DNA from 2 places in the Psychrobacter sp. TB55-MNA-CIBAN-0194 genome. Region 1 is predicted to be linked to the other one. Evidence: predicted binding sites of a transcription regulator. Region 1 holds the regulator's gene; the other holds the start of a gene.

Evidence for each region. Region 1 encodes PhoB, which activates phosphate uptake and scavenging genes when phosphate is short. Its sites were predicted from a motif close to TGTCATNAANCTGTCATAA; they were not measured.
Region 2: the regulator PhoB is predicted to act here: its motif matches at 5,256-5,274, upstream of pstS (phosphate ABC transporter substrate-binding protein PstS).

Annotation. Positions count from the first base shown of each region.
Region 1 covers NZ_JBEOOW010000012.1:39,842-55,116, forward strand. The annotation lists gene phoR (phosphate regulon sensor histidine kinase PhoR) at 1-752, opposite strand, end outside; gene phoB (phosphate regulon transcriptional regulator PhoB) at 815-1,519, opposite strand; gene dtd (D-aminoacyl-tRNA deacylase) at 1,666-2,121, opposite strand; gene asd (archaetidylserine decarboxylase) at 2,234-3,070, shown strand; gene AAEY75_RS13255 (DUF1287 domain-containing protein) at 3,233-3,838, opposite strand; gene AAEY75_RS13260 (HD domain-containing protein) at 3,934-4,563, opposite strand; gene AAEY75_RS13265 (isochorismatase family protein) at 4,801-5,376, opposite strand; gene AAEY75_RS13270 (hypothetical protein) at 5,550-5,690, opposite strand; gene fadA (acetyl-CoA C-acyltransferase FadA) at 5,912-7,084, opposite strand; gene fadB (fatty acid oxidation complex subunit alpha FadB) at 7,311-9,470, opposite strand; gene AAEY75_RS13285 (polyprenyl synthetase family protein) at 10,282-11,394, shown strand; gene AAEY75_RS13290 (DUF72 domain-containing protein) at 11,465-12,283, shown strand; gene AAEY75_RS13295 (metal-dependent hydrolase) at 12,379-13,551, shown strand; gene AAEY75_RS13300 (caspase family protein) at 13,650-15,152, shown strand.
Region 2 covers NZ_JBEOOW010000003.1:123,201-138,475, reverse strand. The annotation lists gene AAEY75_RS04880 (EamA/RhaT family transporter) at 1-179, shown strand, start outside; gene AAEY75_RS04875 (fructose bisphosphate aldolase) at 362-1,252, shown strand; gene AAEY75_RS04870 (hypothetical protein) at 1,376-1,669, shown strand; gene AAEY75_RS04865 (hypothetical protein) at 1,681-2,448, shown strand; gene thiC (phosphomethylpyrimidine synthase ThiC) at 2,663-4,618, opposite strand; TPP riboswitch at 4,871-5,015, opposite strand; gene pstS (phosphate ABC transporter substrate-binding protein PstS) at 5,347-6,504, shown strand; gene pstC (phosphate ABC transporter permease subunit PstC) at 6,679-7,632, shown strand; gene pstA (phosphate ABC transporter permease PstA) at 7,732-8,646, shown strand; gene pstB (phosphate ABC transporter ATP-binding protein PstB) at 8,895-9,653, shown strand; gene phoU (phosphate signaling complex protein PhoU) at 9,772-10,566, shown strand; gene AAEY75_RS04830 (oxidative damage protection protein) at 10,656-10,946, opposite strand; gene argH (argininosuccinate lyase) at 11,087-12,460, opposite strand; gene AAEY75_RS04820 (histidine kinase) at 12,640-13,713, shown strand; gene AAEY75_RS04815 (LytR/AlgR family response regulator transcription factor) at 14,042-14,779, shown strand; gene hemC (hydroxymethylbilane synthase) at 15,046-15,275, shown strand, end outside.

The DNA of each region.
Region 1 (15,275 bases):
CTATTTAGGTACATCTCTGAGCCTTGCAGCCCGTCATAAGTATCTATCTGCAAATGAATGGTATGACCATACGATTGGTTATATGCTTGCGCATCATCATAGACATGAGTCAGCAGCTTGGTCATATCAATATATGTCAGCTCATGAGCTTCTTCGATTTCAATACGAGATAACAGGAGCAAGTCATTCACAATTCTATTCATGCGAGCCGTCTGCTGAGTCATTAACTCAAAACCACGACGCCAATGCGGCGGCATATCTGGCTGATGTGAGAAGTTTTCTAAATACCCCATCATGACGGTCAGTGGCGTACGCAATTCATGCGAGACATTCCCGACAAAATCACGGCGCATCTCTTCCAAGTTATGCAATCGTGTCACGTCGTAAATAATGAGCAGCTTTTCATCACCGAAAGGTGTAATTTCACACTTTAGATAGCGCTTAGCATCTCGCCATGATTCTATATGAACACCATCATTAGGTGTCGTGATCGACTGATAATATTGACGGAATTCGGGGGCGCTGATGAAGTCAAAAATGCTTTGGCCTTTATCCATTACTTGCAATAATAGCAAATCCTCTGCCGCTTGATTCCACCACTCTAAACCATCATCGTCATTGAGTAAAATCACCGCATCTCGTAGCGCTTGTACGGCGCTGCTGATTTTTTTAAGTTGACCCGTTGCATTTTGCTCAGAGGTTGGCTCTAATGTGCCCTGTTGATTATTTTCTATTGGCATAGTATTGCTCATCTATTGTCCTTACCACTATTCGCTATATTGAGTCACGATTGCCAAGGCACTTTTATTATCAATTAATTGGGTTCAATAAAGCTAGAAAACCGATAGCCTGTACCACGAACTGTCTGTATCAACTTATCACAGTCATGTGGGCGTAGTAAGGTGCGCAAACGCTTGATATGTACATCAATGGTTCTATCCTCAATATAGACGTTGCCACCCCATACCTGATCTAGCAGTTGTGTCCGCGTATAGGCACGCTCTGGGTGACTCATAAAGAACGCTAATAATCGATACTCAGTGGGGCCAACCTCGATGACTTTGCCTGTGGCTGTCACACGCTGACTCTTTGTATCTAGGCTCAGACTGCCTATTTCGATAGGCTTATCACTACTGAGTGCACTACTACGGCGTAACACTGCTTTGATTCTTGATATCAATTCGCGTGTCGAAAAAGGCTTGGTCATATAGTCATCAGCACCCGCATCAAGGCCGTGAACTTTGCTATCTTCTTCCCCTTTGGCCGTCAGCATAATGACTGGTATCTCAGAGAGCATCTCATCGTTTTTGAGCATTCGGCAAAAATCCACGCCGCTTTTATCTCCGGGCAGCATCCAATCTAACAAAATAAGCGCTGGCCTATGATCGACGACTTGCTGATGCGCCTCTGATACATCAGCTGCCTGCAAGCTATCAAACCCAGCCATTTCTAGTGTCATTACGATCATCTCACGAATCGCAGGTTCATCTTCAACAATCAAAATTTGCTCACTATACATACGGTATTCTCAGCGTTAGATGACGAAACTCAACTTATAAACAAGGCGATAGGCGCTCGCTATATTTTATCTATTAAACGGATTAATTATGACAGCTTAATGACATTTGTTTGAAATGCCTTATCTCTAATATTGAATCCGATTGTTTACTTTACCTCTAATAAAAAATTCAGCGGCCCGTCATTGATGCTCGATACCTGCATATCAGCGCCAAACTGTCCAGTGGCCACATTCATATGTTGAGTTTTGGCATAATCAACCAATTGTGCGAACAACGCCTGTGCCATATCGGGTGCCATTGCACCACCAAAGTCAGGGCGACGACCTTTATCAGTTTTTGCCATCAAAGTGAACTGTGATACTAATAGCAATCCACCGGCTACTTGCTGGACGTTTTTATCTAATTTACCATATTTGGCAGGGTCATCATCATTTTCAAAGATGCGATAAGTCAGAATTTTATCGACCATTCTCTGCGCGCTGTGTAGCGTATCATCATGACCTAAGCCAATATATGCCAACACACCTTGCTCGATGGTACCGACACAATGTTCATCGATGGTAACACTCGCACCCTTCACTCGTTGTATAAGTGCTTTCATTTACTGACTCCTTACAGATTATGCTCATACAATAACATGCTGTCCATGATAAAATGCTGCCACTAACTTGCCCATTAATTATTACATCAAACTCTATTTTGGTAACCTCATTATGAATTTATTCACCACCTTGCAACAGCTTGTCCCGCAGCAGCAGCTAAGTAAAGTTGCAGGCCGTCTAGCCGCAAGTCGCCACCCTTACGTCAAACGTACTTTTATCCGTAGTTTTGCTAAGGCTTACAATGTTAGCTTGGACGAATATGAGCGCCAAAGTCTCAATGCTTATGAAAGCTTCAATGATTTTTTCACTCGTGAACTAAAAGACGATGCTCGCCCTATCGATACCACTGCTGACGGCATCGTCAGCCCTGCGGATGGTATTATCTCTCAACTCGGTCAGATTGACGACCACAAATTACTCCAAGCTAAAGGCCGCTACTACGATGTCGGGCAGCTACTTGCTAATAGCGAAGATGGCCATTATTTTGCTGATGGTAGCTTTGCGACGGTTTATCTAGCACCAAGTAACTATCATCGTGTCCATATGCCATTCGCGGGAACTTTGACTAAGACCCGTTACATACCTGGCACGCTGTTTTCAGTCAACACGACCACTGCAGCTAACATACCTGATTTGTTTGCACGCAATGAGCGTTTGGTTTGTATGTTTGATACTAAGTATGGCAAAGCAGCCGTGGTGATGGTCGGAGCGATGATTGTCGCTGGTATCGAGACGGTAGCGACAGGTAAGATTTCGCGTACTGATGATATCCAAGGAGCCAACCATGACATGAGCTTTGAGAAAGGCGATGAGCTGGGCCGTTTTTACTTAGGCTCAACCGCCATTGTCGTACTACCAAAAGCCGCAAAAGCTGCTTGGCAAGACAGTATGAAGGCCAATAGTGTTGTACAAATGGGACAATTATTGGGCAGTGCCGACACCAAATAAATGTAATACTGACTCACAAAACAAGAGCCGCGAAAAATAAAAGCCCCGTTAAGCGTTATGATTTACGCTTAACGGGGCTTTTTATTGATTACTTTTTACTAATTATTAAAAGTAACGACTCATAACTAAGGCGCTTCAGTATTAAAATATATTCAAAGCACTTTAATATCGAAAATGCTTATGAATAGGATAAGCAAATAGGATATTTTCCTCTTGCGTACCACTACCGATATTATGAATAATCATCGGTGTGCCATCATCAGCTACCTTGTCCGAGACAATGCCTATGTGCGGCAAATTATCTTTTGGCAAACGCCATGACACGATGTCTCCGGCTTGAAAGCTGTCCTTGTCCGTAATCGACAATGTCTGCCCATGACGCTCAAAAAACACTTCGAGATTGGGCACACGGCGGTGATCGATGTTTTTATCTGTCGATTTCAGTCCCCAATTCTTTGGATAGCTTGACCAGTTAGACTTCATGTCATGATTGACCAATTGCTGTAGATCAATGTTTTGCAGACGATACGCTCTGATGATGACATCAGTGCAGACACCACTTTCTATCGGCACATCACCACGCGGAAACTCTAATTTACGATAAGCGGGATCATAACTGGTGGTAACCCCAATTTGCTTTTTGGCATCGTGCGCCAACTTACTACCACTACTGATGGAGGTTGCGGCTTGAGCCATTTGTGCCAAGCCTAATATACTGACCAAGACCAGCGATGTACATAATGTTCTATAAGTTATAGATAATCTCATTTAACAATCTCTTTTTGGTTGAACCAATCACCAGTACTGTAGCACGTGCAAATGATAGCTAAGTTGCAAAATGTTTAAACAATCATCCTGTCCCTTTACAAATCAATCAACCACCCTTGCTGAGTCGCGTATTTGATATTTTCTGATAACCAGTCATGAATGCTAGGAAAGCTGTCTTTGATAAATGCATGCGCACCGCTCACTTGCGAGCGAGTGATACCCAGCTCAATCCATGTTTTTCCTTCGGTATTTAGATTGAGTAAAAAAGGCAATAAACGATCAATCACTTTTAGCAGTTGAGTTTCTTTGCTATCGCCTGTCTCTTGCTCTTCCCAAACTTCACTTAAATTCGCAATACCATTACCACGTTCAGCTTGTAACCGAACAATACCTTCACGCTCTTCTACGTGTGCAGTGCTACGAGTACTGGCATACAAAAACGTATCGCCCGCATCAATCTCACCCAAATCATGTACCAGCGCTAACTTCAATAACTTTTCATGATTGACATCTAACTCAAACTTCTCAGCGATGGACCAACATGCCATGGCCAAATGCCAAGAGTGCTCAGCAGAGTTTTCTAAGCGCGTGGTACCCGTCACATAGCTGCGACGATTGACACGTTTGAGCGCATCCAACTCTAATAAAAAATGGGTAACGTCATTTATATCGATATCTACAGCGCGCGTTGAATCGGCTGATAAAATAGGCTTGGTTGATGACATAGTTATCTCTATAATTTTTTAAGCAAGTTTAGAACTTTTTTCTTATTTTTCCTAATATATATCATACATTCTACTAGAGCTAAGACTGATTACAGCGGAAGTTTGCCTTTCGTTATCAATACTCATAAAAAAATAGCGCTTTATATCATAAGCGCTATTTTTTGAGACAGTCTAAAGAGAATTAAATATTTGAAACCATCATTAGCCCATTATAGTCAATCAATTCTATGACATTGGTTATTTGATCAAATTGCTAATGGTTTTGAACGCAGGGTCTTCACTGCTACGGCATAGTTCAAACAGAATGGTTTCGACCGTGGTAATCACTCCACCTGCCCGGCGAATACGGCGAATGGCTTGCTTTTTATCGTAAGGAAAGCGTGAGCCAACCGCATCTCCAATGATGACCGGTTGCATACCGTTATCGAGTAAATCGAGTGCGGTTTGCAGCACACAGACATGCGCCTCTACCCCAAACAATAAAACAATGCTGCGATTCTGCTGTGCTAGATAGTGCCATGAGTCATTGTTGTCGCAAGCGCTAAACGTGACTTTCTCAAAGCTTTTGGCATTAGTGCCTTCTAATATTTCACGTATCTCCGGCAATGTATCGCCTAGACCTTTTTTATACTGCTCATTGAGCATGATAGGAACATTCAGCGCTTGCAGACCTTTGATAAGCGTCACTGTTTTTTTGACGATATTCTCATGATCATAAATATGCGGGGTAAGACGCTCTTGCACATCAATAATCATGGCTTGCGTATTTTCGCGAGCGATTCGATAAGTACGATCGGTAATCATAGTAGACATAGCACACTCCTTGTACAACTGACGTTTATAATTCAAATCCGTTTTAGTTTTATCATTGTTGAACCAACTCTTATTTAGTCACAGTTTTATGAATGCGTCAATGGAGATAAACTTAAATAATCGCTATTTTGCTTTTGTGTGTCTAATTTGGTGCAGTTGGCATCAAGTAGAACTTACTCTTTTGGTGTGTTTCCAGAGTCTTTGCTACCTTCAGCCCATTTCCCTAAGTTATGTGCTTGGCAGCTGTATTTCGCCATTCGCGATGCAGTACTTTCACTATTACCATTATCCAATGCTTGCTGATAATTTTTCATATAAATACTGTCCGTTGGCTGACAGTTACTGCTTGTGGTAGCACATCCAGCTACTACAAGTATACCCAAAGATAATAACCCCATTCCCAATAAATTTTTCATATTCACTCTAAAAAGTTATAATAATATGATTAAAAACTAATTAATCGATTTTGATCTCAATAAAAAAAACTCTGCACGAGTGCAGAGCTTTTATTAGAATCAATTCAATAAATCAACAATTACACACGCTCAATGATAGTAGCAATACCTTGGCCAAGACCGATACACATCGTCGCTAGACCGATTTCAGTATCTGACTGCTCCATTGCGTTTAGCAAGGTAACCGTGATGCGAGCACCTGAACATCCTAGTGGATGACCTAATGCAATCGCGCCACCATTGATGTTGACGATGTCTTGCTTGTCCGTCAAGTTCAATGCTTTAAGTACTGATAATCCTTGAGCAGCAAATGCTTCGTTTAGCTCGATGGTTTGCATATCATCGATGCTCATGCCAGCACGCTTAAGTGCTTTTTGAGTCGCAGGTACAGGACCATAACCCATAATAGCAGCATCACAACCAGCCACTGCCATACTACGGATACGAGCACGAGGTTTTAGACCTAGCTCTTTGGCTTTTTGTGCGCTCATGACTAGCATCGCAGATGCACCGTCAGACAATGCAGATGAGGTTGCAGCAGTAACCGTACCACCTTTTGGATCAAACGCTGGACGTAGCTTTTGCATTTGTTCCATCGTCGCATCTGGACGAATCACTTCATCGACCGTGCATAGTTGCAGACGACCCGCAGCATCATGACCTTCGATGCCGATGATTTCATTGTCAAAACGACCTTCGGTAGTCGCAGCCCATGCACGGCGATGTGACTCAAGACCAAATGCGTCTTGCTCTTCACGAGTAATGTTATTCATACGGCCTAGCATTTCAGCAGTCAAGCCCATCATGTTTGAGGCTTTTGCGTAGTGCTTTGACGCTTCAGGGTTTAGATCAACACCATGCATCATGCCGACGTGACCCATATGCTCAACACCACCGATGATGAAAACATCACCTTGGTTGGTCATGATTTGCGCAGCAGCAGTGTGAAGCGCCTGCATAGAAGAACCACACAGACGGTTAACCGTTTGGCCACCCGCTGTCTTTGGAATACCAGCTAGCAGGCCGATGTTACGACCGATGTTTAGGCCTTGTTCTAGTGTCTGGTTGACACAACCCCAGATAATGTCTTCAACGTCGCGTGGGTCAAAGTCATTACGCTCGACCAATGCACGTACCAATTCAGCAGACATGCTATCAGCGCGAACATGGCGGAACATACCGTTTTTCGTTTTACCCATCGCTGAGCGTACGCCATCTACGATGACCACGTCTTTTGGACTTAAAATTGTCATACTATCTTCCTTTTCAATTTTTATTGTCAGTGTAGTCAGCTCAATTTACTACTATAAACTCGTCAATCTCGCTTAAAGTACAATAGGTACATTTGCGCTCGATTTCATTGTACTAGTATTAAATTGCACCAACTATAATCGTACGTTCACGAGACGATTCATGTCTCAATTGCTTTCATGCAAAAATAGCAAACGTACGGCACTTCATCCTAGTAGTGACTGCCTATTACGCTGTTGCGTAAAAGGTCTCGCCCGCTGCTGCCATGTCGCGAATCTTTTGCGGGGCTTCATAAGCTTTGCCAAGATATGCATATTTTTCACACAGTGCCAAATAATTCTCTAGACCCATTTGGTCGACATAACGGCAAGGGCCACCGCGGAATGGCGGGAAACCTACGCCCATAATCATCGCCATGTCAGCTTCAGCAGGCGTGCTCACGATGTTGTCTTCTAAGCAACGTACTGTTTCATTACAGAATGCAATCATGGTGCGATCAATGATGGCTTGATCGTCAAATTCTTGCTTTTCGCTATCTGTGGTGGTTTTTAGCAGCTCATAAGTGGCTTCGTCAGCAACTTTCTTTGGCTTGCCGCGTTTGTCCATTTCATACTTATAGAAACCAACACCATTTTTCTGACCTAGGCGTTTGTTTTCATATAAAAGCTCAATAGCACCTTTATAATCAGGCTTCATGCGATCAGGGAAACCTTCTGCCATGACTTCTGCGCCATGAACACCAGTATCTAGACCGACGACGTCGATTAGATAAGCAGGACCCATTGGCCAGCCGAATTTTTCCATGACTTTATCGACATGAGCAAAGTCAGCACCTTGCTTAAGTAGCAAGTCAAATGCGCCAAAGTATGGGAACAGAACACGGTTAACTAAGAAACCTGGACAGTCATTCACAACTACTGGCACTTTACCCATTTTAGACGCTAGTGCAACGGTGGTCGCAACCGCTTCTTCAGATGATTTCTCACCGCGGATAACTTCAACCAATGGCATACGATGTACTGGGTTGAAGAAATGCATACCAACGAAGTTTTCTGGACGCTCAAGCGCTTCTGCTAGGAACGTAATAGAGATGGTTGAGGTATTTGACGCTAGGATACAATCGTCTTTTACCAAGCCTTCGACTTCTTTTAGTACCGCACGCTTCACGTTTGGATTTTCGACTACCGCTTCGATAACAATGTCAGTTTCAGCAAAATCGCCGTAGTTAAGCGTTGGACGGATACGGCTTAACGTTTCACCCATTTTTGCTGGGGTCATTTTGCCGCGATCGACCATTTTACCAAGTAACTTGCTGGCTTCGCCCATACCAAGATCTAATTGCTCAGACTTGATATCTTTCATGATGATTGGCAAGCCTTTGCTGGCTGCTTGATAGGCAATACCGCCACCCATGATACCAGCGCCTAGTACGGCTGCTTCATTGATTTCATGTGCTTTTTTGCTGTGCTGTTTTGCCAGTTTTTTGACTAGCTGATCGTTTAAGAACAGACCTACCAAGCTTTCTGCTTGTGGGGTTTTAGCCGCTTTTGCAAAACCAGCTGCTTCTACTTCGATTGCTTTGTCACGTGGTAAATTCACGTGCTTCTCAATCGCTGCGATCGCTAGCGCTGGTGCTGGGTACTGCTTAGGATTTGCTTTAGCAAAGATCATACCTTTGGCACTGTTGAATGCCATGGCTTGCTCAAGCTGATTTAGCTTAACAGGAACCAGTTTTTCTTCACGTTTTGCTTTCCAATCAAGCTCACCTGAGATACATTTTTTGACCAAGTCAATCGCTGCATCTTGCAAGTCGTCGGCAGGGACCGTCGCATCAACCAAGCCTAGCTTTAATGCTGCCAATGCTTTTTTAGGAGCGCCAGTCGCGATAAGCTCAAGTGCATTATCGATACCGATAATACGCGTACTACGAACCGTACCACCAAAACCTGGGAAGATACCCAATTGAGTTTCTGGTAGACCGATAATCGCTTTGTCGCTCATGACACGGTATTCACACACCAAGGTCATTTCACAACCACCGCCCATGGCAGCACCATTAATAGCAGCTACTTTTGGAAACGGTAAATCTTCAAAACGATTGAAAGCGTCATTGACATGAACGACCCAGTCTTTGATCTCACTTTCCGACTTCTTAAAAGAACCAACGAATTCTGTGATGTCAGCACCAGCGATAAACACGCCTTTGGCTGAAGTAACGATAAGACCTTTTACGTCGTCCGCTTTTTCTAGCGCGCTAACCGCTTCACCAAACTGCTTATTGGTCTCAGCATCAAATTTGTTCACGCTCTCATTTTCGGCGTTGTACTGCATATTGGCGATGCCATCCTCTAGCATTGTCACCGTGATGCGATTTCCTTGGTATACCATGTGGAACTCCTTTCTATTGTAATAAAAACGATGTAATAAAATTTATGACTTATAAAGTTTATAACTTATAAAGCTACTTTTTAGACTGTAAAAAATAGCCGGTTATTGTTAGTAAAGTAAGTAATAGCACTAATTGACCTGTACTCTCATCATGACAAACAAAAATAACGTCATCATGACAAAAAGCATGGCAGATTAATCAGTGAAGATGTCTTTATTATCTAGCGCTTATCATTATGTATTTATGGCTATGTGCTCATTATTGTTTCTTTAACACAAATAAATACGGCGCTTCATTTATATAATTTCTTTCAAGGTAATGCTGTTGCAAGTGTTGGTGTTATAAATACTGACTGATATTTGGTTTTATATGAGTTATCCACTTAGTTTAGATTCCGGTATAAAACCCATGTTTTCATCATCAGACTATCTCTACGCCAATTAGTGTAGGGGATTATGACCCTCACTGTCACAAGCTAATACCATACTCGCAAGTCACTCTTAAGTCGATAGTAACCCTTTACCTAGTGACAAACGTGCTTTAAGTGAGTAAATGTACACTGAAATTTATACTGTGAGTGAACTTATTGGTACTTGTCGCTCACTCCTGACCATCTTTCACTCTTATAACAACACATTCACCTTTGAAGTTAAATCGCCTATACGTAACGAGGACTTGTTGCATTATTTCCAAACTTTCAATATTAAAACGTAAAAAAATGGGCATTAATCAGACCCACAACATAAGCACTATAATCGTTCATGCTACACTAACGATAATTTTATTACTCTTCTAATAAATGGTTGGATTATGACTGTTTCTTCTACGCCAAGCGTTATGCCTACTAGCTTTAAGTCTTTTAATTTCTCTGATAACAGCACCGATAGCAATGCCGATAACAGCACCCAGCAATTCCATAGTGCTGTGCGTGCCCAATTGGCGCAAGACATCGATGTGCTGTTTGCTTATGCCGATCTACCAAGCCCATTGTTGGATGCCTGCCGTTATGTGATGACTGGCCAAGGTAAATTGGTACGTCCACTGCTGGTCGCCAGTGCTTTCGCCAACGTGAATGATCACAGTGATAAGAATATTGATAATAAGTTTGATAAAGATACTGTAGTCAGCGATGACTTAACATCACTATTAGAAAACGACTCAGATTATGATATGGCGCGCCGTGCAGCGTTGGCAGTAGAGCTACTGCATACCTATTCGTTGGTACATGATGACTTACCGTGTATGGACGATGATGACCTGCGCCGTGGTCAGCCGACGGCTCATATCGTCTTTGATGAAGCGACAGCGCTGCTAGCAGGGGATGTGCTACAAACGCTCGCCTTTGAAGTATTGACCGCAGAGCTGCCTACCTTTACGCCTTATGACTCAAATATTGCAAGCCAACTGCTCGCTATATTTGCGCCACGTGCCAGACGTATGGTCTCCGGTCAAATGCTGGATCTCAATGCAGAAGCCAGTGACAGCATCACACAAAGCGATTTGGAAGCCATTCACCGTGACAAAACGGGTGCATTGATTGAAGCGGCCATGCTCATGGGCGGCATCTGTGCTGGAGCAACCGCTCCGCAGCGCATGGCACTACAAGAATGTGCTCAGCATATTGGTCTAGCCTTTCAAGTTCAGGACGATATTTTAGATGTGACCACCTCTACCGATACTCTTGGCAAGCCTGCCGGCAGCGATGAAAAACTGGATAAATCTACTTACGTAAAATTCATGGGTGTGGATCAGGCGACCGACTATGCACAATCGCTGTTTAATGATGGGCGTGCAGCCATCATTCGCGAAATGAGTAATGGTAATTTGAGCAGTCATGAGCAAACAAGTAGCACCGACAACATTGACACAGAAAATGACGCGCTATTGGCACTGATTGAGTGGCTATGGTCGCGTAAGAAATAGTGTAGCGAACAGCCACTGAGTAAAAACAGATCAGCAAATTTTATTACCCAAACGGCAGTGAGTGGTCAACATGGACAGTAACCCTACCCCGCGTATTTATCTTGGCACTGGTGGCTATAGCGATACCGATTTGCTCGGCACGCTGTATCCTACTGGCACAAAAAAGACAGATTTCTTACGTGAGTATGCCAAGCAATACGGTGCGGTGGAGATTAACAGCAGCTTTTACGCACCCATTGGACAAAAAGCGTTCGCGGGTATGGTCAATAAAGCCTACGTGCAAGCCGACAGTCAGTTGAAGTTTGCCGTCAAACTGCATCAAGACTTTACTCATGCACGCAAAGGCACTGCCGAACACGCACAAGCATTTCTAAACGCCTTATCTCCACTTATCGAAGCAAATGCTCTAGCGCCATTATTACTCCAGTTCCCACACGGCTTTGATCGTACTCGCGAGCATCGTCTCTATCTAGCAGAGCTTGTCAGTTGGTTTCAAGACTACCCACTCACCATTGAGTTTCGTCATAACGCTTGGCACACACCGCAAGTGGTCGATAGCTTTCGGCAGCAAGGTCTCATTTGGTGTAGCGTTGATTACCCAAAGGTGAATGGCCTGCCACCGTCACGATTGATATTTACCGAACGCACTGGCTATCTGCGTATGCATGGTAATAATCTAAATTGGTGGGAAGCGATGAGTGCGGCTGATCGTCATGATTATCACTATAGCGAAGCAGAGATGCAGGACTGGGCGCAAGCGATTGCCAATCAGCGTCAGCATTTCGATACGTTATATATCTTCTTTCAAAACACCACTAAAGCACATGCCTATTATAATATTGCGATGTTACGTGAGGCATTATCCGCTCACCATTTTGAGATTTTTTAAACCAAAAACTGTCTAATTTGATAGTAAGTCATTACTCACACTCAAATAAGAAAGCAAATAAGCAAGCAAATGAAAAACCACACAAGTAGATAACCATGGATTCACTCAGTCAGATTGTTTTAGGCGCTAGTGTACAAGGTGCGGTACTGGGTAAATACCAAGGACGCAAAGCCTATCTATACGGGGCCATGCTGGGAACCTTGCCCGATTTGGATGTCTTAATACATTATCCTGATCCCATCAGCAATATGACGTATCACCGTGGTTTTAGTCATTCGCTAATTGTCTTGACGGCAGTCGGCATCGTAGGCGCATTGGCAATTAGCCGCTATCATGCATGGCGCAACTTACCACTACCTTACTCCACTGCGCGCTTGGCAACGGCCATGACGCTGGCGCTCACGACCCATCCACTTTTAGACAGCTTTACGGTCTATGGCACGCAATTACTGTGGCCGCTACAAGAGTCTTTATCGCTGACGCCTTTTAGCATTGCCTCGATGTTTATCATCGATCCACTATATACGTTGCCACTGCTCATCGCCATGATTGTAGGGCTGATAAAAGGCAGCAAGCTTGGTATTTTTAAAACTGGTGTATTAGTCCACTGTCAACGGTTTGCCATTTGGATGTTGGTTATCAGTAGTGGTTATTTGATGCTGTCATTAGGGCTAAAATATCACGCGCAAGACAAAGCTGAGCAAACGTTAGCAGCTGCCAAAATAGGCAATATAGCCCGTATTAAAACCATGCCTGTCCTACCTACTATCCTGATGTGGCGTACGGTCGCTGAAGACGATCAAAACAGATTGGTTGAAATACGCGGTAGCGTTTTAGACAGTCGCTTGCCTGAGTATCGCTATCTGACGCAGTATGATAACTCGCAGACACTACGGGCAAACCTACCAAAAGCGAGCCAGCCCTATGCACACAGGCTGGATTGGTTCTCTGGTGATTGGACAGGCTACCGAACTCAAACAATGCTTGATGACGCTGTTGAACCTCACAAACAAGACGTCCAGTTGGTCGTTGATGACCTACGCATGATGGCAGGCGACACGGCATTCTTTAGTTTTGTATTGGCCAATAAAACAGCACAAGGGTCACCATGGCAATCTATTACACCTATAGACGCGCCTATTGTCAAAGTTGACGGCGAACCTGAAGTATCGCGTATTGAATTGGTGAAACAAGGATTTGTGAGAGTGTTTGATGAGTCGGTTGTGGATAAAGATGGTGGCTGGATTTTGGTTGAGCATCATGATTGAGTAAGAATCAAACCTAATTTTTAAATTTAAAAATATAAAACCTTAGCAACTAATTAAGTATAATATGAAAATATCCAAACAAATAACGAGTAAGATCTATGAAATTAGCAGTAATAATAGGTGTAAGTGAATATCAGCACTGTGAATCGTTAGCTGCTTGCAATAATGACATTGAACTAATAAAAAATATTTTTGAAAAACTAGATAAATTTGACGATATTTGTGTGATAGATCAATCCCCAAAAGCATTTGAAGCAAAAGCTAAATTAACAGAATTTATAAACAAGTATAAAAATAATGAAATTGAAGAATTTGTTTTCTACTATACAGGTCATGGGGCTAGATATGACGATGACTTCTTCTATGTTTTTTCTGATTTTAAGGAAAAAAACAAAGAAGCGACAAGTCTAAGAAATACAGAGCTAGACGGTCTCATAAGGAACCTGAATCCTGAGCTCACGGTTAAGATTGTAGATGCCTGTTATTCTGGTTCTACTTATGTGAAGTCTGATTCTGATATAGAACCATTTTTAGAAAAGTCAGCAAAAGACAAAGGGCTAAAAAAATTATACTTCTTTCATTCATCGAACTCTAATGAAACATCGCTTGCTTTGCATTCTTATAGTTGTTTTACATACAGCTTCTGTAAATCGATAACAAAAAGAGAAGGTACAATTAGATATAGCGATATTATGTCCTCCGTTGCTGATGATATGGGTTCAACAGGATATCCAAAGCCAACCTTTATTGTACAAGCTGATTACGTTGAAAATTTTGGTAAAATTGGACTTGAATTAATTTCTTATGTTAAGAAAATGCTAGGAATTTCAGATACATTTGAAAACGATAGCTTTCAACCAGTCAAAAACGATAATGCTGATAATTCTTTGTTATCTTTAATCAATCAAAAAAGCTACGAAGAGTATTGTACCTACGAAGAAGCTTCATCTAATCTCGAAATTATTAGAGATAACCTTAAAAATGAGTTTTGGTCAAAGGATATTAATACATTATTTGAAGTTGAACAGACAGAAATCGAAAACACGCGTGATATACCTAATTCTGTTGAAATAGGTATATGGATTAATAAACAGAATAACAATAGTTTTTTTACTAAACCATTATATGAAACTAGAAAATATTTTAAAGATGAATATGTGGAAAAGCCAAAAAAACCATCTGCAAATAGAGGTGTCTTTGCAACTATTTCACATAACTTATCAGCTTTTGGTTTAGATGATACAGATTACCAACTGGAAAAAGTTGAAAAGAATCAACAAGTAATTAGTGGTTTTAAATATACCGAAGAATCCCCATTTCGGGCTTTGAAACTATTATTCGTACCGAAGAACCTAGCGATAGAAAACTATTGTGTAACTTTAGTTGTGCTGTTTTCTAGAAAATCATTAGCTATATTCAACTCTAAAGAATGCTTACCATACAAAGGCTTTGAAGACATTACTGATCCAGAGTGTAAAAATTGGAAAGTTGAATTACTAATGCTCAAAGATGTAGATTCTATAGTGAAACATGTGGATACTCTAATTTCGAATATGTCGACATATGTCATAGAAGACATCACTAGAAAATTAAATGACTAAACCAAAAAAGGACATCTCACCGTGTCCTTTTCTTATCCAAACCCTCAGCAACTTAAAACTTTTATCTTTCAAACCTGCAGAAACCCAGCTCATACATTTATCTAAAAATAAGCCTACAGAACC
Region 2 (15,275 bases), on a different contig from region 1:
TACGGGCCCATCAAGTAATGCATGACTCTCCCAGTATCGTCTTTACTGGTATGAATGTTGGCGTTATCGCAGTCGCCACTTTGATTGGTGTTGGGGTTTTTAAAGAGCATCTTAATCGTATTAATGTATTAGGTTTATTATTAGCGATTTGTTGTGTGGCGCTACTGTTTTTAGCATAAAAAGTTATTCTAAAGACGTGAGTGTGATGACGACTTTATGAAAGCGTTAACCGATCAGATATAGGCGTAAAGAGCGTCCTATGTTAAGGTTGTCTACAAACAGCAAGGCTGATATAAGTTGACAAAAAGCAGTTGGTTTTGTGACACTTGACCTCAATCAATAAAAATAGGATGCACTCTTAATGGAATACGAAAAACAATTACAGTGCGTAAAAACCAGTTCAGGTTTCATCGCAGCACTTGACCAAAGTGGCGGTAGCACACCAAAGGCGCTAGAAAACTATGGTGTCACAAGTGATGATTATGACAATGACGAAGCTATGTTCGACTTAGTCCATGAGATGCGTGCCCGTATGATGACTTGCACCGCTTTTGATAACGAGCGTGTCCTTGGCGCGATTTTATTTGAAGATACCATGGAGCGTGAGGTCAATGGCAAATCAACGGCTAACTATCTATGGGAAGATAAGAATATCGTGCCATTTTTAAAAGTGGATAAAGGGTTGGCTGAGCAAATGAATGGTGTGCAAGTTATGAAGCCAATGCCGAACTTAGACCTATTATTAGACAAAGCAAAAAATTATCCCGTCTTTGGTACTAAAATGCGCTCAGTAATCTATGAGCCAAATGTCGATGGTATCGAGCTAGTCGTGCAGCAGCAATTTGATGTCGCAAAGCAGATCATCTCAAAAGGTTTGATGCCCATTGTTGAGCCTGAAGTAGATATCAATAGTAGCAAAAAGCATGAGTGCGAAGTTATATTGAAGACTAGTATTTTGCATAATCTGGAGCGTTTGAACGATGAGCAGAAAGTCATGCTCAAACTGACATTACCAGAGGAATCTGGTTTTTATCAAGAACTGATTGATCATCCAAAAGTATTGAAAGTCGTGGCATTGTCGGGTGGTTATAGCCGTACCGATGCTTGTAATAAGCTTAAGCAAAACCCAGGTATGATTGCGAGCTTTTCACGTGCCTTTACTGAAGGTTTGAGTAAGCAACAGAGTGATGAAGCATTTACCAGTGTCATTGATGCGTCAATCGAAGAGATTTATGAGGCGTCGAAGGGTTAAAGTTAAAGATTGAAAGCGAATTTGTAATCCCAGTAAATGTCATGTTTACTGGGATTTTTTTATAGTTTTTATTATCAATGAATAGTAAACTTGTGTTTATTTTTAATAAAGCTTGGAGATATTGTGTTTCGACTTACTATCATAGGGTTGTTGTTACTAAGTTGGACTGTTTCTAGCCAAGCTATGGAACCAGTCACCTATTCAGGAACTTGGGCAAGTGCTGCTTATTTCAATAAGAGTATTGATGTCATATCAGAGTCGGTCGACATCGACGTTATAGAAGATACTAATAATGATAGTTATACGGTAACCTATGAGCTATATAACAATCGTGAAGGTCTGCAATTCCCATTAGTGTTTGAGGTGTTCGATGGTTTGGATAGTTTGAGCAAAGTGGTGATTTCGAAATCTCTATAGATGGTCAATCAGTGCCTGTTGAGGTACTTGCCGAAGATGATACGGTGCTTGATACGGCTGACTTTTATTACTCGCCTACAGATACAGACGGTCAAACGTTTAGAGCAGAGTCTAAATATATCAACGTAGATTTATCACAAGGGTTGCACACTGTCATAGCTACTTATGATGCCCATCCACACTATTATGGTAGTGATTGGACGGCAAGACATACCTATTCATATAGCTTAAAGCCTATGCAGCAGAGTGATACACAGAGCCAGCTATTTCAAGGTTCAACGGTCACTCTAAATTTTGATGGTGATACTGACCATGTCACTGTCAATATCGATAATGAAGAAGCGGCATTATCGGTGAATCAACCATTATATTTCAACGATAATCTTGCGAAAGAGACTGATTTTATTATTCAGAAACCACTGAGTCCATTGGCTAAGGTTTTAACGGCAGCCTCGCCATTTATAGCTTTCATTGCGTTGTTTGCGCTAGGTATATTACATTTACTCATGATGAGTCGACGTGAAGAAACTCAGCCTGAGAATCGTTGGGTCGTTATACTGACCGGCGGATTCCTAGTCCCTTTTCTTAGTTTGATAGCCTACTATATCTTTCTACTGGTAACGGACATAGTCATTGGTAAAGGTGCAACGGGAGAAAGTCGAGCTTTATTCTCTATTTGGGTCCTGCCATTAGGTTATATGGTGTTGACACCTATCTATCTGGTGATTAGCTTTGTGGCATTTATAGAGATTAAAAGGAAGAATATAAAAAAAGCTTGAACCCAGTGGTTGGATTCAAGCTTTTTAAGTTAATCAGTTTCTAGTAAGTAAAGCGCTACACCTCTTTATACAACTGACGTCCTTCACTATTATACTTTTCGGTCATCTCCGCCATGCCTTGACGAATTTCCTCAGCACTGGCTTCACCAACTTGATGAACCAGCTCAGTATCCACGTCTTAAATCAGATGAAGAGCATCCGTAAAGTTACCCGTTTAAGACGTGACTTTTTGATTAGTGGCATCTTTATTCAGCCCCGCCGCATAATCCCGTACGTTTTGAGTGATTTTCATCGAGCAAAACTTAGGGCCACACATCGAGCAAAAGTGGGCAACTTTGTGAGCGTCTTTTGGCAACGTTTCGTCATGGAACTCACGTGCCGTATCTGGGTCAAGCGCTAGATTAAATTGATCGTCCCAGCGGAATTCAAAACGGGCTTTAGATAATGCATTATCACGAGATTGCGCACCTGGATGACCTTTAGCAAGATCAGCAGCGTGAGCCGCGATTTTGTAAGTAATGATGCCGTCTTTAACATCCTTTTTATTGGGTAGACCCAAATGCTCTTTTGGTGTGACATAGCAGAGCATGGCTGTACCAAACCAGCCAATCATCGCAGCCCCTATAGCACTGGTGATATGGTCATAGCCCGGCGCGATATCTGTCGTTAATGGCCCCAAAGTATAAAATGGCGCGTCAGCACACAGCTCAAGTTGCAAATCCATATTTTCTTTAATACGGTTCATTGCCACATGCCCAGGTCCTTCAACCATCACCTGCACATCATGCTCCCATGCCACTTTGGTCAGCTCACCCAAGGTTCTGAGTTCGCTAAATTGCGCTTCGTCATTGGCATCTTGCAAGCAACCTGGGCGCAGACCATCACCCAAACTAAAGGCCACATCATAGGCTTTCATAATCTCGCAGATGTCTTCAAAGTGCGTGTACAAGAAGCTTTCTTGTTGATGCACCATGCACCACTGCGCCATGATAGAGCCGCCGCGCGATACAATGCCTGTTAGACGTCCGGCAGTCATTGGCACATAATCTAACAGCACACCTGCATGAATGGTGAAGTAATCCACCCCTTGCTCAGCTTGCTCGATCAACGTATCACGGAAGATTTCCCACGTCAGGTCTTCTGCCACGCCGTCGACTTTTTCTAATGCTTGATAAATTGGTACGGTGCCAATCGGTACTGGCGAGTTACGAATCAACCATTCACGGGTTTCGTGAATATGGTTGCCAGTAGATAAATCCATGATGTTATCCGCACCCCAACGCGTGGCCCATGTCATTTTAGACACTTCTTCATCGATAGAAGAACCTAGTGCTGAATTACCGATATTGGCGTTGATTTTCACCAAAAAATTGCGTCCGATAATCATCGGTTCAGATTCTGGATGGTTGATGTTGTTTGGAATAATCGCGCGACCTGCCGCTACTTCGCTACGCACAAATTCAGGGGTGATAACCGTCGGCGTGTTAGCACCAAAGTTCTCACCATCGTGCTGACGCATATCGGTCAGCTCATGCTGTTTTTGTGTTTCGCGAATGGCGATGTACTCCATCTCTGGGGTGATAATACCGCGACGTGCGTAGTACATTTGCGTGACGTTGCCAGCTTTGCCATCGACCTCTTTGGCACGGCGAGGTTTATCAATATGAGCAAATCTAAGGTTGGCAGTACTGATATCGCGGGCGCGTGCCAGTCCGTATGAACTAGACAATCCGCTTAATTGTTCGGTATCCCCACGCTCAGCAATCCAGCCTTCACGTAGTTTCGGCAAGCCTTTTGTCAAATCAATCTCGACATTGGGATCGGTATAAACACCTGATGTGTCATAGACATAAAATGGTGGGTTCTGCTCCCACTCACCTTCAGAAACGCCCTGTATAGGAGTAGGGTCAAGGGTGATTTCGCGCATGGGCACTTGAATATCAGGGCGTGAGCCTTCGATATAAACTTTACGAGAGGCGGGAAGTATCCGGTGCAAATCGCGGGCATCTTCTTCGAAGCGAGCATCACTTGCTGTGCGATGAGCAGGCGTTTTTAGCGCGTCTGCTTTTTTATCGGCTTTACTGTTGGTCGTTTGAGCTGGCTCTGAAGTCAGAAGAGTATTGTCAGCTGGGATATGGGTCTTTGCTGCTTGTACATTAGAAGTCGTCATATGCTGTCCTAGCGTGTTGGTTTTTGAATAAAATCAACACCGCCAGTAGCTGCGGGGGTAGCATTTGTAATTTTGGCAAATTCAGTTCATGAGCATCATTCGCGACTAAAACTGAGTGATATAGTCGTGAGTGATACTCATCAAACGTTGGACGCAGCTTTGTATCATTCTTCACTATTTAGTAGTACATCACACACACTAAGATAGTAATGAAGATGAAAAGGCATTTCTGCACGTCCCTTGCTATAAATAACAAAGTGCTTAAGACTTCCCTGCGTCGGTACTAACCGCATCAGGTTCGGCGGGTGATCTCTCAGCGAATGTATCAAGGCGATGACTTTAATAAAGCAAGTTTAGTAAAGCGAGCCAATAATACACCGCACCCCGAGTCTGTCAGTGTTGTGAATCACCTTCATACTAACAAAATTCTGCTATGAGGGCTAATGGTATTTGGCCATAGGTGTTTCATCTACATAGCAGATTTCAAATCTGTGATAAGCACAGAATATGAACTCCCTTCGATAAGCGCTCTTTAATTATTACTTAATAAATGCGCTGTAATAAGTAGGCGCATCTTTATTCTTCTAAGACTTTTCAAATTGCACATTTATTACAGCAAATGAAAGATTCATAAGGTTGTCATTAAACTGTCATAAAAACTTGTCAAGATAGCACGCATGTCACAAACAATGCTTTTTTGTATCGTTGTTAAACTTTAGGAGTCTTACATGCGTTATTCGTTATTAGCAGTGGCCGTTAGTTGTACATTAGTGCTTACGGCATGTAATAAATCGACTGAAACGACAGAGTCAGCTGCTGATAGTAGCGCTGTCAGCACTGAGGCAACCACTCAGACAGCATCTTCTTCTACAGCAGGTTTTAAATCTGCTGAGAATATCGCAATGAACATCACGGGTGCAGGCGCATCGTTCCCGCAGCCTATCTATGCCAAATGGTCTTATGACTACAATGGTGCGACTGGTGGTCAAGTCAATTATCAATCAATTGGCTCATCTGGTGGTATCAAACAAATTCAATCAAAAACTGTCGATTTCGGCGCTTCTGATGCACCGATGACGCCTGAAGAGTTAGACGAAGCAGGCTTGATTCAGTTTCCAACCGTTATCGGTGGTGTTGTACCTATCGTAAACATCGATGGTGTTGAGCCTGGTCAATTACAGTTAGACGGTACAACGTTAGCAGACATCTATTTGGGCAAAATTAGCAACTGGAATGATCCGGCTATCAAAGCAATGAACCCAGATTTGACCTTGCCTGATGCTGCTATTACTACCGTATTCCGCTCAGACGGTTCAGGTACAACCTTTAACTTCACTGATTATTTAGCAAAAGTGTCAACGGACTGGAAAGACAGCGTCGGCGTTGATAAGACTGTGAAATGGCCAACCTCTGCTACCGGTGCGGGCGGTAAAGGTAACGAAGGCGTATCAAGCTACGTAAACCGTATGAAAAACTCTATCGGCTACGTTGAGTATGCCTACGCTAAGCAAAATAAAATGTCACACACAGCGCTGAAAAATGCCGCAGGTAACTTCGTACAACCTTCTGCAGAAACCTTTGCAGCGGCTGGTGATATCGACTGGTCACAGCAAGAAGGCTTTTATAAAGTTATTACCAACTCTGAGACTGAGCAAGCATGGCCTATCGCTGCTGCGACCTTTATTTTAGTACATAAACAACCAGAGAATCCTCAGCAAGTGGCTGGCGTACTGAACTTCTTTGATTGGGCTTATACCCAAGGTGACGATGATGCCATGGCACTAGATTACGTTCCATTCTCTGATACGGCTGTTGCCTTATTCAAAGCCAAATGGAATGACGTAAAAGGTAGCGATGGACAACCAGTCTACAAGCCAGCTCAGTAACTGGTATCTGCTAAATCGGCTTTAGCACGTTACGAGTTACCCTCTCGAGTAATTATTCTCCGGTAGTTATTTGAGAGGTTTTATCACAGTAAGTTTGAGCCTAAGCTTGCTGTGATAAAACCCAATAAAGATTTCTAATATTTTGACTCAACCCTATTCAATGCTGAGACACTTATGAATGATTTAAGGTCCCAATTGGCTAAACAAAAACGTTACGATTTTTTGTTTGTTAATGCAACCAAAGCTTTTGCCATTCTTGTTCTAATGTCTTTAGGTGGTATTTTAATCTCATTGATAGTCGGCGCATGGCCGAGCATTCAAGCATTTGGTTTGGGTTTTTATACCAGTAATAACTGGGATACAGTTGCCAATGAGTATGGTGCATTAGCGCCTATTTACGGCACGTTAGTGACATCGTTTATTGCTATCTTAATTGCGGTTCCAGTCAGCTTTGGTATTGCCATATTTTTAACTGAGATGTGCCCAAAGTTCTTAAAAAAGCCCCTTGGTATCGCTATTGAGCTATTGGCTGGTATCCCTTCTATCATTTACGGTATGTGGGGATTGTTTGTCTTTGCGCCTTTCTTTGGTGATCACATTCAGCCATGGTTCATTGAGCACATTGGCCCACTGCCTATCATCGGTAAACTATTTGCAGGTGCGCCAATGGGACTAGGTATGTTCACAGCATCCCTTGTACTTGCCATCATGATTATTCCGTTTATCGCAGCCACCATGCGTGATGTTTTTTCGGTTGTACCAGACCTGTTGAAAGAGTCGGCTTATGGAATGGGTGCGACCACTTGGGAAGTCATGTTCAAGATTATCCTGCCTTATACCAAAGCAGGTGTGGTAGGTGGCGTCATTTTGGGATTGGGTCGTGCATTGGGCGAGACGATGGCAGTCACTTTCTTGATTGGTAACGCCTTCAACATCAGTCCAAGTCTCTTTACGTCAGGCGTGACGATTACGTCAGCCTTGGCGAATGAATTTGCAGAAGCGTCGAGTGAGCTACATTTGGCTTCCTTACTACATCTGGGCTTAATCTTGTTTGTCATTACCTTCATCGTGCTATCGCTCGCTAAGCTGATGCTCATGAGTATGGATAAAAAAGCAGGTAATCGCTAGTTGCTAGATTGCCTTAGTTTGATTGAGTCAGTTCGAGTGAATCAATCAGTTAAGTGTCGATGGTTATTGGTATTGATAAAAATACGGGAAACACATTTTATGCCTTCTAACAATGCTACCAACGCAATCAATGCACCGTCACCGCTGAACACAGGTTTTGAAGGGCGTTATAACAGAAGCTTATATAATAAGCGCCGCTGGGCCAATAAAGTGGGTCTAGGGTTTGCTATGGCGGCGATGGTTTTCGGTTTATTTTGGCTGTTTTGGATTTTGCTTACGCTTTTAGTGGAAGGCTTTCAGGGCATGGTGCAACTGCCTATCTTTACTGCTGATACACCGCCACCGATGAGTGCTGGCGGGTTACGCAACGCGATTGTCGGTTCAGTCATGTTAGCGTTTTCAGGATTGTTTATCGGGGCACCTATCGGACTGATGACAGGTATTTATTTATCTGAGTTTTCTCAAGGTAGCATGCTTGGTAAAGTCACGCGATTCTTAAATGATATTTTGTTATCGGCACCATCTATTGTCATCGGTCTGTTTATTTATGCGCTTATGGTAAAAGGTCAAAGTTTCTCTGGTTGGGCGGGCGCATTGGCATTGGCGCTCATCGTCATTCCTGTGGTCGTGCGTACCACTGAGAATATGCTGAATCTGGTTCCTAATAGCATTCGCGAAGCAGCCTATGCATTGGGTACACCTAAGTGGAAGATGGTTACTCAAGTAACGATCAAAGCTGCTAGAGCAGGACTTACGACTGGGGTGTTATTGGCCTTTGCGAGAATCACCGGTGAGACAGCACCATTGCTATTTACCGCGCTGAATAACCAGTATTTCAGCACTGATATGGGTCAACCCCTTGCCAACTTACCAAATACGATCTACCAGTTTGCGATGAGTCCTTATGATAATTGGCACACTTTAGCGTGGGCAGCGGCGCTCCTTATTACTACTTCTGTCTTGGTACTCAATATTTTGGCGAGATTCATTGGTAGTAGAGGTCAGGTCAAATAAAGCCTGATGTCAGATGACACAGCACGAAGATACCAAGCATTTACTCACACTTATACGAAATCAATTAAGCTAGGTTGGATAATATTATGAATGATGTCGCAAGCAAAACACGCACCAAAAGCACGGTTGATACATTCAATACGACAACTGGCAATTTATTGAATCGATCCATGTCTACGAGTACACAAATGCAGCAACCCGATATTGCCAGCCTAACCAAACAAACACTTCATGATCTCCCGCAAAATATGCCGCCGGCAAAAATGCAGATTCGTGATTTAAATTTTTATTATGGTGATTTCCAAGCACTGAAAAACATCAATATCGATATCCCTGATAAAAAAGTAACCGCCTTTATCGGTCCATCAGGTTGTGGTAAGTCCACGCTACTACGTACCTTCAATCGTATGTATGACCTATATCCAGGTATGCGTGCCGAAGGTAGTATCAACCTTGATGGCAATAATATTTTGGGTAAAGACGTCGATGTGAATCTGCTACGCGCCCAAGTCGGCATGGTCTTTCAAAAACCAACCCCATTCCCAATGTCGATTTATGACAATGTCGCCTTTGGGGTACGCCTTTATGAGAAGTTAAGCAAGGCTGAGCTAGACAATCGCGTGGAATGGGCACTCAAAAAATCTGCATTATGGCCAGAAGTAAAAGACAAACTAAAGGCTTCTGGATTGTCTTTATCAGGCGGACAGCAGCAACGCTTATGTATCGCCCGAAGTGTCGCGACCAAGCCTGAAGTGTTATTGCTCGATGAGCCGACATCCGCGCTTGATCCTATCTCGACGGGTGCTATCGAAGATTTGATTGAAGATCTTAAAAAAGACTATACGATCGCCATCGTCACTCATAATATGCAGCAAGCCGCGCGTGTATCTGATTACACCGTCTATATGTATTTGGGCGATATGATTGAGATGGGTGAGACGGATCAAGTATTTACTAAGCCTGCTCAGAAAGCGACAGAAGACTATATTACAGGTCGTTATGGCTAACACTGAGCATCAATAAGTGAAAAATGCTCGATACGTTTGATAGTGTTTCGTGAGCCAATTCGTTTAACCTAAAAATCTCATCGCGTTACTAATATATGGATTTCAGGGAATACCTCTTATGCAAAGTGATAAGCATATCTCTAAAAGTTTTGATCAAGATCTTGACGAAGCCATTCGGTTGTTTCTATACATGGGTGATAGGGCCGCTGATCAAGTGGCCCAAGCTATTCATGCGCTCATCGATAAAAATGAGACGTTGGCACAAGAGGTCATCGATCTAGATTTTGAGATAAATCGAATGGAAGTAGAGTTGGATGAGCATATTTTGTTATTGGTCGCAAAACGCCAGCCCGCCGCCAGTGATTTACGTTTGGTCATGGCCATCAGTAAAGGTGTGGTTGATTTAGAACGTATTGGTGATGAAGCTGTAAAAATTGCCCAAATGGCAAATAAAATCGCCGCGCAAGGCAAATTGTCGTACGGCTATTCAGAAGTACAGCACCTAAGTAATCAAGTTCGCCTCATGCTACACAATGCGTTAGAGGCCTTTAGTCAGTCGAATGCGGAGCAAGCGTTTGAAGTCATGCGTAATGACAATGTGGTCAACGATGAATACCAGTCGGCTATTCGCGCACTAATGACCTATATTATGGAAGATTCACGCCATGTCTCAAAAGTAATCAATATTATGTGGGTATTGCGCGCGCTTGAGCGTATTGGCGATCATGCACAAAATGTCGCCGAGCTGGTGATTAACTATAGTAGTGGTCAAGATGTTCGTCATTCTGATTATGCAATGGTCGAAAAAGCCGTACAAGAAGCCAATGACCGTATGGCAGCGCGCCAAGTCAATATAACATCAGCCACAATGGCAGCTTCTGATTTCGATGCGTCAGACAGTGATGAAGACTAGCAAAAACTATTCAGTTGGTATTTGAGCCTAAAAAAACGCGCTATATAAAATAGCGCGTTTTTTGATGGTTATCAGAAAGCGAGGAAAGGCTAGCTTTCAGGTGTCCAACCTTGCGCACGTTCATAGTCTTCATTATCCAAAAACTTATCACGTTGTTCGGTTAAGAACTTTTTGGCGGCAGGATCCATCATGCTTAAATGATTTTCGTTGATCAGCATGGTTTGATGTTCGATCCATTCTTTCCACGCTTTGTCAGAGACGGTTTCTTGCAGCTCCTGACCTTTTTTATTAGGAAAAGGCGGGTGTGGCATCTTTGGCAAATCTTGCTTATATTTACGGCAAAATACAGTATTGGCTTGAGGATTAAAAGTTTCAGTCATAAGGCGTTCCTTATTATGTATGGGTCTTTATAAATATATTTTAAATGACGTTACCTGCTTATGGTAACAAAAACACCCGCTTAAGTAGCGGGTGTTTTTCAATTATTAGAGTAATAAACTACTTGGTTATAAAGTCGCTTTTAAGCAAAAGCTTTCAAACGAGCCCGACCATTGATTACGGCCTTTTTCACTTGATTCGGTGCAGTGCCACCCAAATGGTCACGAGCGGCCAATGAGCCTTCTAGCGTTAGATAATCAAAGACATCTTCACCGATAGCATCGCTAAACTGCTGTAGCTGTGCCAATGATAAATCACTCAAATCAACGCCTTCTTTGATACCCAAAGCAACGGCATTACCAACCACTTCATGGGCATCACGGAACGCAACACCTTGGCGTACCAGATAATCTGCAAGGTCAGTGGCGGTCGCGTAGCCTTTCATAGTGGCAGCACGCATGTTTTCTTTATTAGGCGTGATATTAGGTAGCATATCACCAAAAGCCAATAAACAGCCGGTAAGGGTATCGACGCAATCAAAGAGTGGCTCTTTGTCTTCTTGATTGTCTTTGTTATAGGCCAGTGGCTGACTCTTCATCAGGCTGAGCAGAGTCATTAGCTGACCAAAGACACGTGCTGCTTTACCGCGTACCAATTCAGGCACATCAGGGTTTTTCTTTTGCGGCATGATAGATGAGCCAGTACAGAAGCGATCTGGAATCTGCACAAAGTTAAATTGCGCTGACATCCACAGGATAATCTCTTCGCTCATGCGTGACATGTGCATCATAAGGATAGACGCGGCAGAGGTAAATTCAATCGCAAAATCACGGTCTGAGACTGCATCGAGGGAGTTCTGGCAGATACCTTCGAAACCAAGCAGTTCAGCAGTAATCGTACGATCGATTGGGAACGTTGTGCCAGCTAGAGCAGCACTACCAAGTGGCATCTGATTGATACGGCGGCGCGCATCGACTAAACGTTCAGTATCGCGATACAACATCTCAAACCATGCCATCACGTGATGACCAAAGCTGACGGGCTGTGCCGTTTGCAAATGGGTAAAGCCTGGCATGATGGTATCGGTATGTTGCTCAGCCAAATCCAACAAGCCACTTTGCAAACGTACCAATAGGGCGATGATGTTATCCGTCTCTTCACGCAACCAAAGACGAATATCGGTAGCTACCTGATCGTTACGGCTACGACCAGTATGTAGTTTTTTACCAACCGCACCTATAATGTCAGTCAGACGTGATTCGACGTTCATGTGTACGTCTTCGAGCGCGATTGACCAGTTAAACTCACCGGCTTCAATCTCGCGCAACACTTGCTGCAGGCCATCGATGATAGTGGCCACTTCGTCAGCAGTTAGAATGTCACATTCTTTGAGCATCGTCGCATGAGCGATTGAGCCCTGAATATCGTGACGCGCAAAACGTTGGTCGAAGCCGACAGATGCGGTAAAGGCAGCAACGAAGCTGTCGGTCGCTTCACTAAAGCGACCACCCCACATTTGCTGACCCTGACTGCTTGTAGGGCTGTTATTTGTTGTAGCGGCATCTGTGCTAGAATCAGAGACAGATGCAGTTACATTTGATTCGGGATTACTAAGGTTTGAAGAATTGGCGTTCATATCGGTACAAGACAAGTCAAGAGAATAAGAACTCGAGTATAGCAAAGGATGAGGTAGCCTTGCTAGCGGAGCGCTTAGAGTTTTTTATGCCCAAGCTCATGGATGTCATGAAAGTTTGGCAGTGGCTGTTGTATGTCTTTTTTTGGTCGATATTCGTAACGGTGACGCATCGTTACGAGATCGCCACTTGGGCAGATTTTTTGATGCAACTCTCGAGCAGGTTGCTCCAAAATATTTTGAGCATCATGCCATCGCTGTATATCATTGACTATCTGCGCCATATCTTTAAAAGTATGAGCATCCCTAAAGTCACGGTATATGTAGTCAGTATACTAATGACTACCTATGCCATTTCAATGACGCTAATCAGTCTTATTATGATTAATATGGGTTGGGTCGAGTACAATCATCAGACGTTCATTCCAGATATATTAATTGATACCGTGAGTGCCGGTGGTTTTGCCTTGATATTTTTGCTGTATTTCTTACGCCGCTATCGTGAGATGAATGCGCTTAAGCAGTCATTTGAGCACAAGTTGAGTGCCCAAAACGATATCATCAAAGCGCGTCTTTCCCCGCATTTTTTCTTTAATACCATTAACACGCTTGTGTCACTTATCGAATCCAACCCACCACGAGCTGCTGCCTTGCTACAGAACGTTTCCGCACTATTCCGTGCTAGCTTTAATGGGGCGCGCGAGATTAGCTTCGAAGAAGAGATCGCTCTATGTGAGCATTATTTGGCGATTGAAGCTAGCCGTTTGGCAGATAAGCTTGAGGTGACATGGGATCTACCTGACGAAGACGTTATGTATGACATGGTTATCAATGCCTTAACCCTGCAGAGTATATTGGAACGAATGCTGCTAAATGTGGTTGAGATGACCACTGAAATTATTTGTATCAATATTAAAGTAACGTGGCAGCAGCATCAGGTTATGATTGTAATTGGTGTCGACCTTCCCAAAAGAACCTTAATCATTAATCATGATTTACGCCAAAACATGAGTTTTTATGTTCAAGCTGAGCGTTTACGTTCCTATTTCGGTCAAAGTGCTGATATTAAAAGCACAGTGACCAACACCCAAATTATTACTGTTATTGACTATCCGCTACAAGACGTCAGTCTATGATGATTTTTTCATTACTTATTTTTTATTTTTCTTATAAATAAATAACCGTGGCATACATATTGCATCGTATATCTATATTATTGTTTTACTTTGTATTTAGTAGTGATTAAGAATCATTATTATTGATGGTGAATAAATAAACATGAAAAACGAGATACAAAAAATAGCCTCGTATTAAATTTATTATTAGCCCTGATTTATCGGTTATTATAGAATTTTTTATTTGTGGTTTTATTAAATATTTTTATGCTAAGCGAATGGTAATGAGTGATAGTATGTTTGTAATGTCTATTGAAAGTATTAAGTTTGTCCAGGGATGGGAGTTTGCATGCGTATTGTAGTTTGTGATGATGAACCGCTAGCGCGTGAGCGTTTGGTCCGAATTGTACAAGAGTCAGGTCATCAAGTGGTCGCTCAAGCAACAACAGGTAAAGAAGCCATTATGGCTGTTAAAACGCAGCAGCCAGATATCATATTGTTAGATATCCGTATGCCTGAAATGGATGGTGTACGCTGTGCTCAAGAGCTTTCGCAACTTGATCACCCACCAGCGATTATATTTGTCACGGCTTATGATCATTATGCAATTGCTGCTTTAAAAGCCAATGCGATTGGCTACTTATTGAAGCCTGCTAATAAAGATGAACTAGTAGAAGCGCTGAATAAAGCTAAAAATCTAAATGCTGCTCAGTTGAATGAAATTCGTAAGCTAGAAGATCCCACCGCACGGCCAGTACGCGAACATATCGCTGCTCGTACTCACCGAGGCGTAGAGCTTATTAAGCTTAAAGATATTTACTATTTTACGGCTGATCAGAAGTATGTCAAAGTACGCCATAAAGATGGCATTGTACTCATTGATGAAACGTTAAAAGAGCTTGAGCAAGAGTTTGAAGATCGGCTGTTTCGCGTGCATCGTAACGCAATTATCAATCTTAGCTTTTTAGACTACTTAGAGACATTAGATGCAGGGCAGTATCAGATACGTTTCAAGGGTATTGATGAGACATTAGCCGTTAGTCGTCGCCACTTGCCCGCACTACGTGACAAAATTCAAAGTATGTAACTTAAAATATGTAACTTGCTGTTTTAATAGAGAAATAATCATCCCATATCATCAAACCCTTATTTATGCTTAAATAGGGGTATTTTTTTGCGTCAGTATTCACTATAACAGGTGTATAGCGCTCGTTTTCTGAGGCAAGTTTCCGCATTGTTTAGTACGGGTGTCATACTACAAAGATATTATGCCGTACAGATACGAGCAGCACTGACAGCACAGCCCAACATTACAGTACCAACATAATAATACCGAACTTATTGAGGCCCTTTATGAGCAATTCGCAGCAACCTGCATTGACCACTTTAAACATCGCCACACGTCAGAGTCCTTTAGCACTATGGCAAGCTGAGCATATTCGTGCTCGGCTATCAGAGATGTATCCTGAATTAACGATTAACTTGCTCAAAATTGTCACTAAGGGTGACAAGATATTGGATACACCATTGGCCAAAATTGGTGGCAAAGGATTATTTGTCAAAGAGCTTGAGCAAGCGTTGTA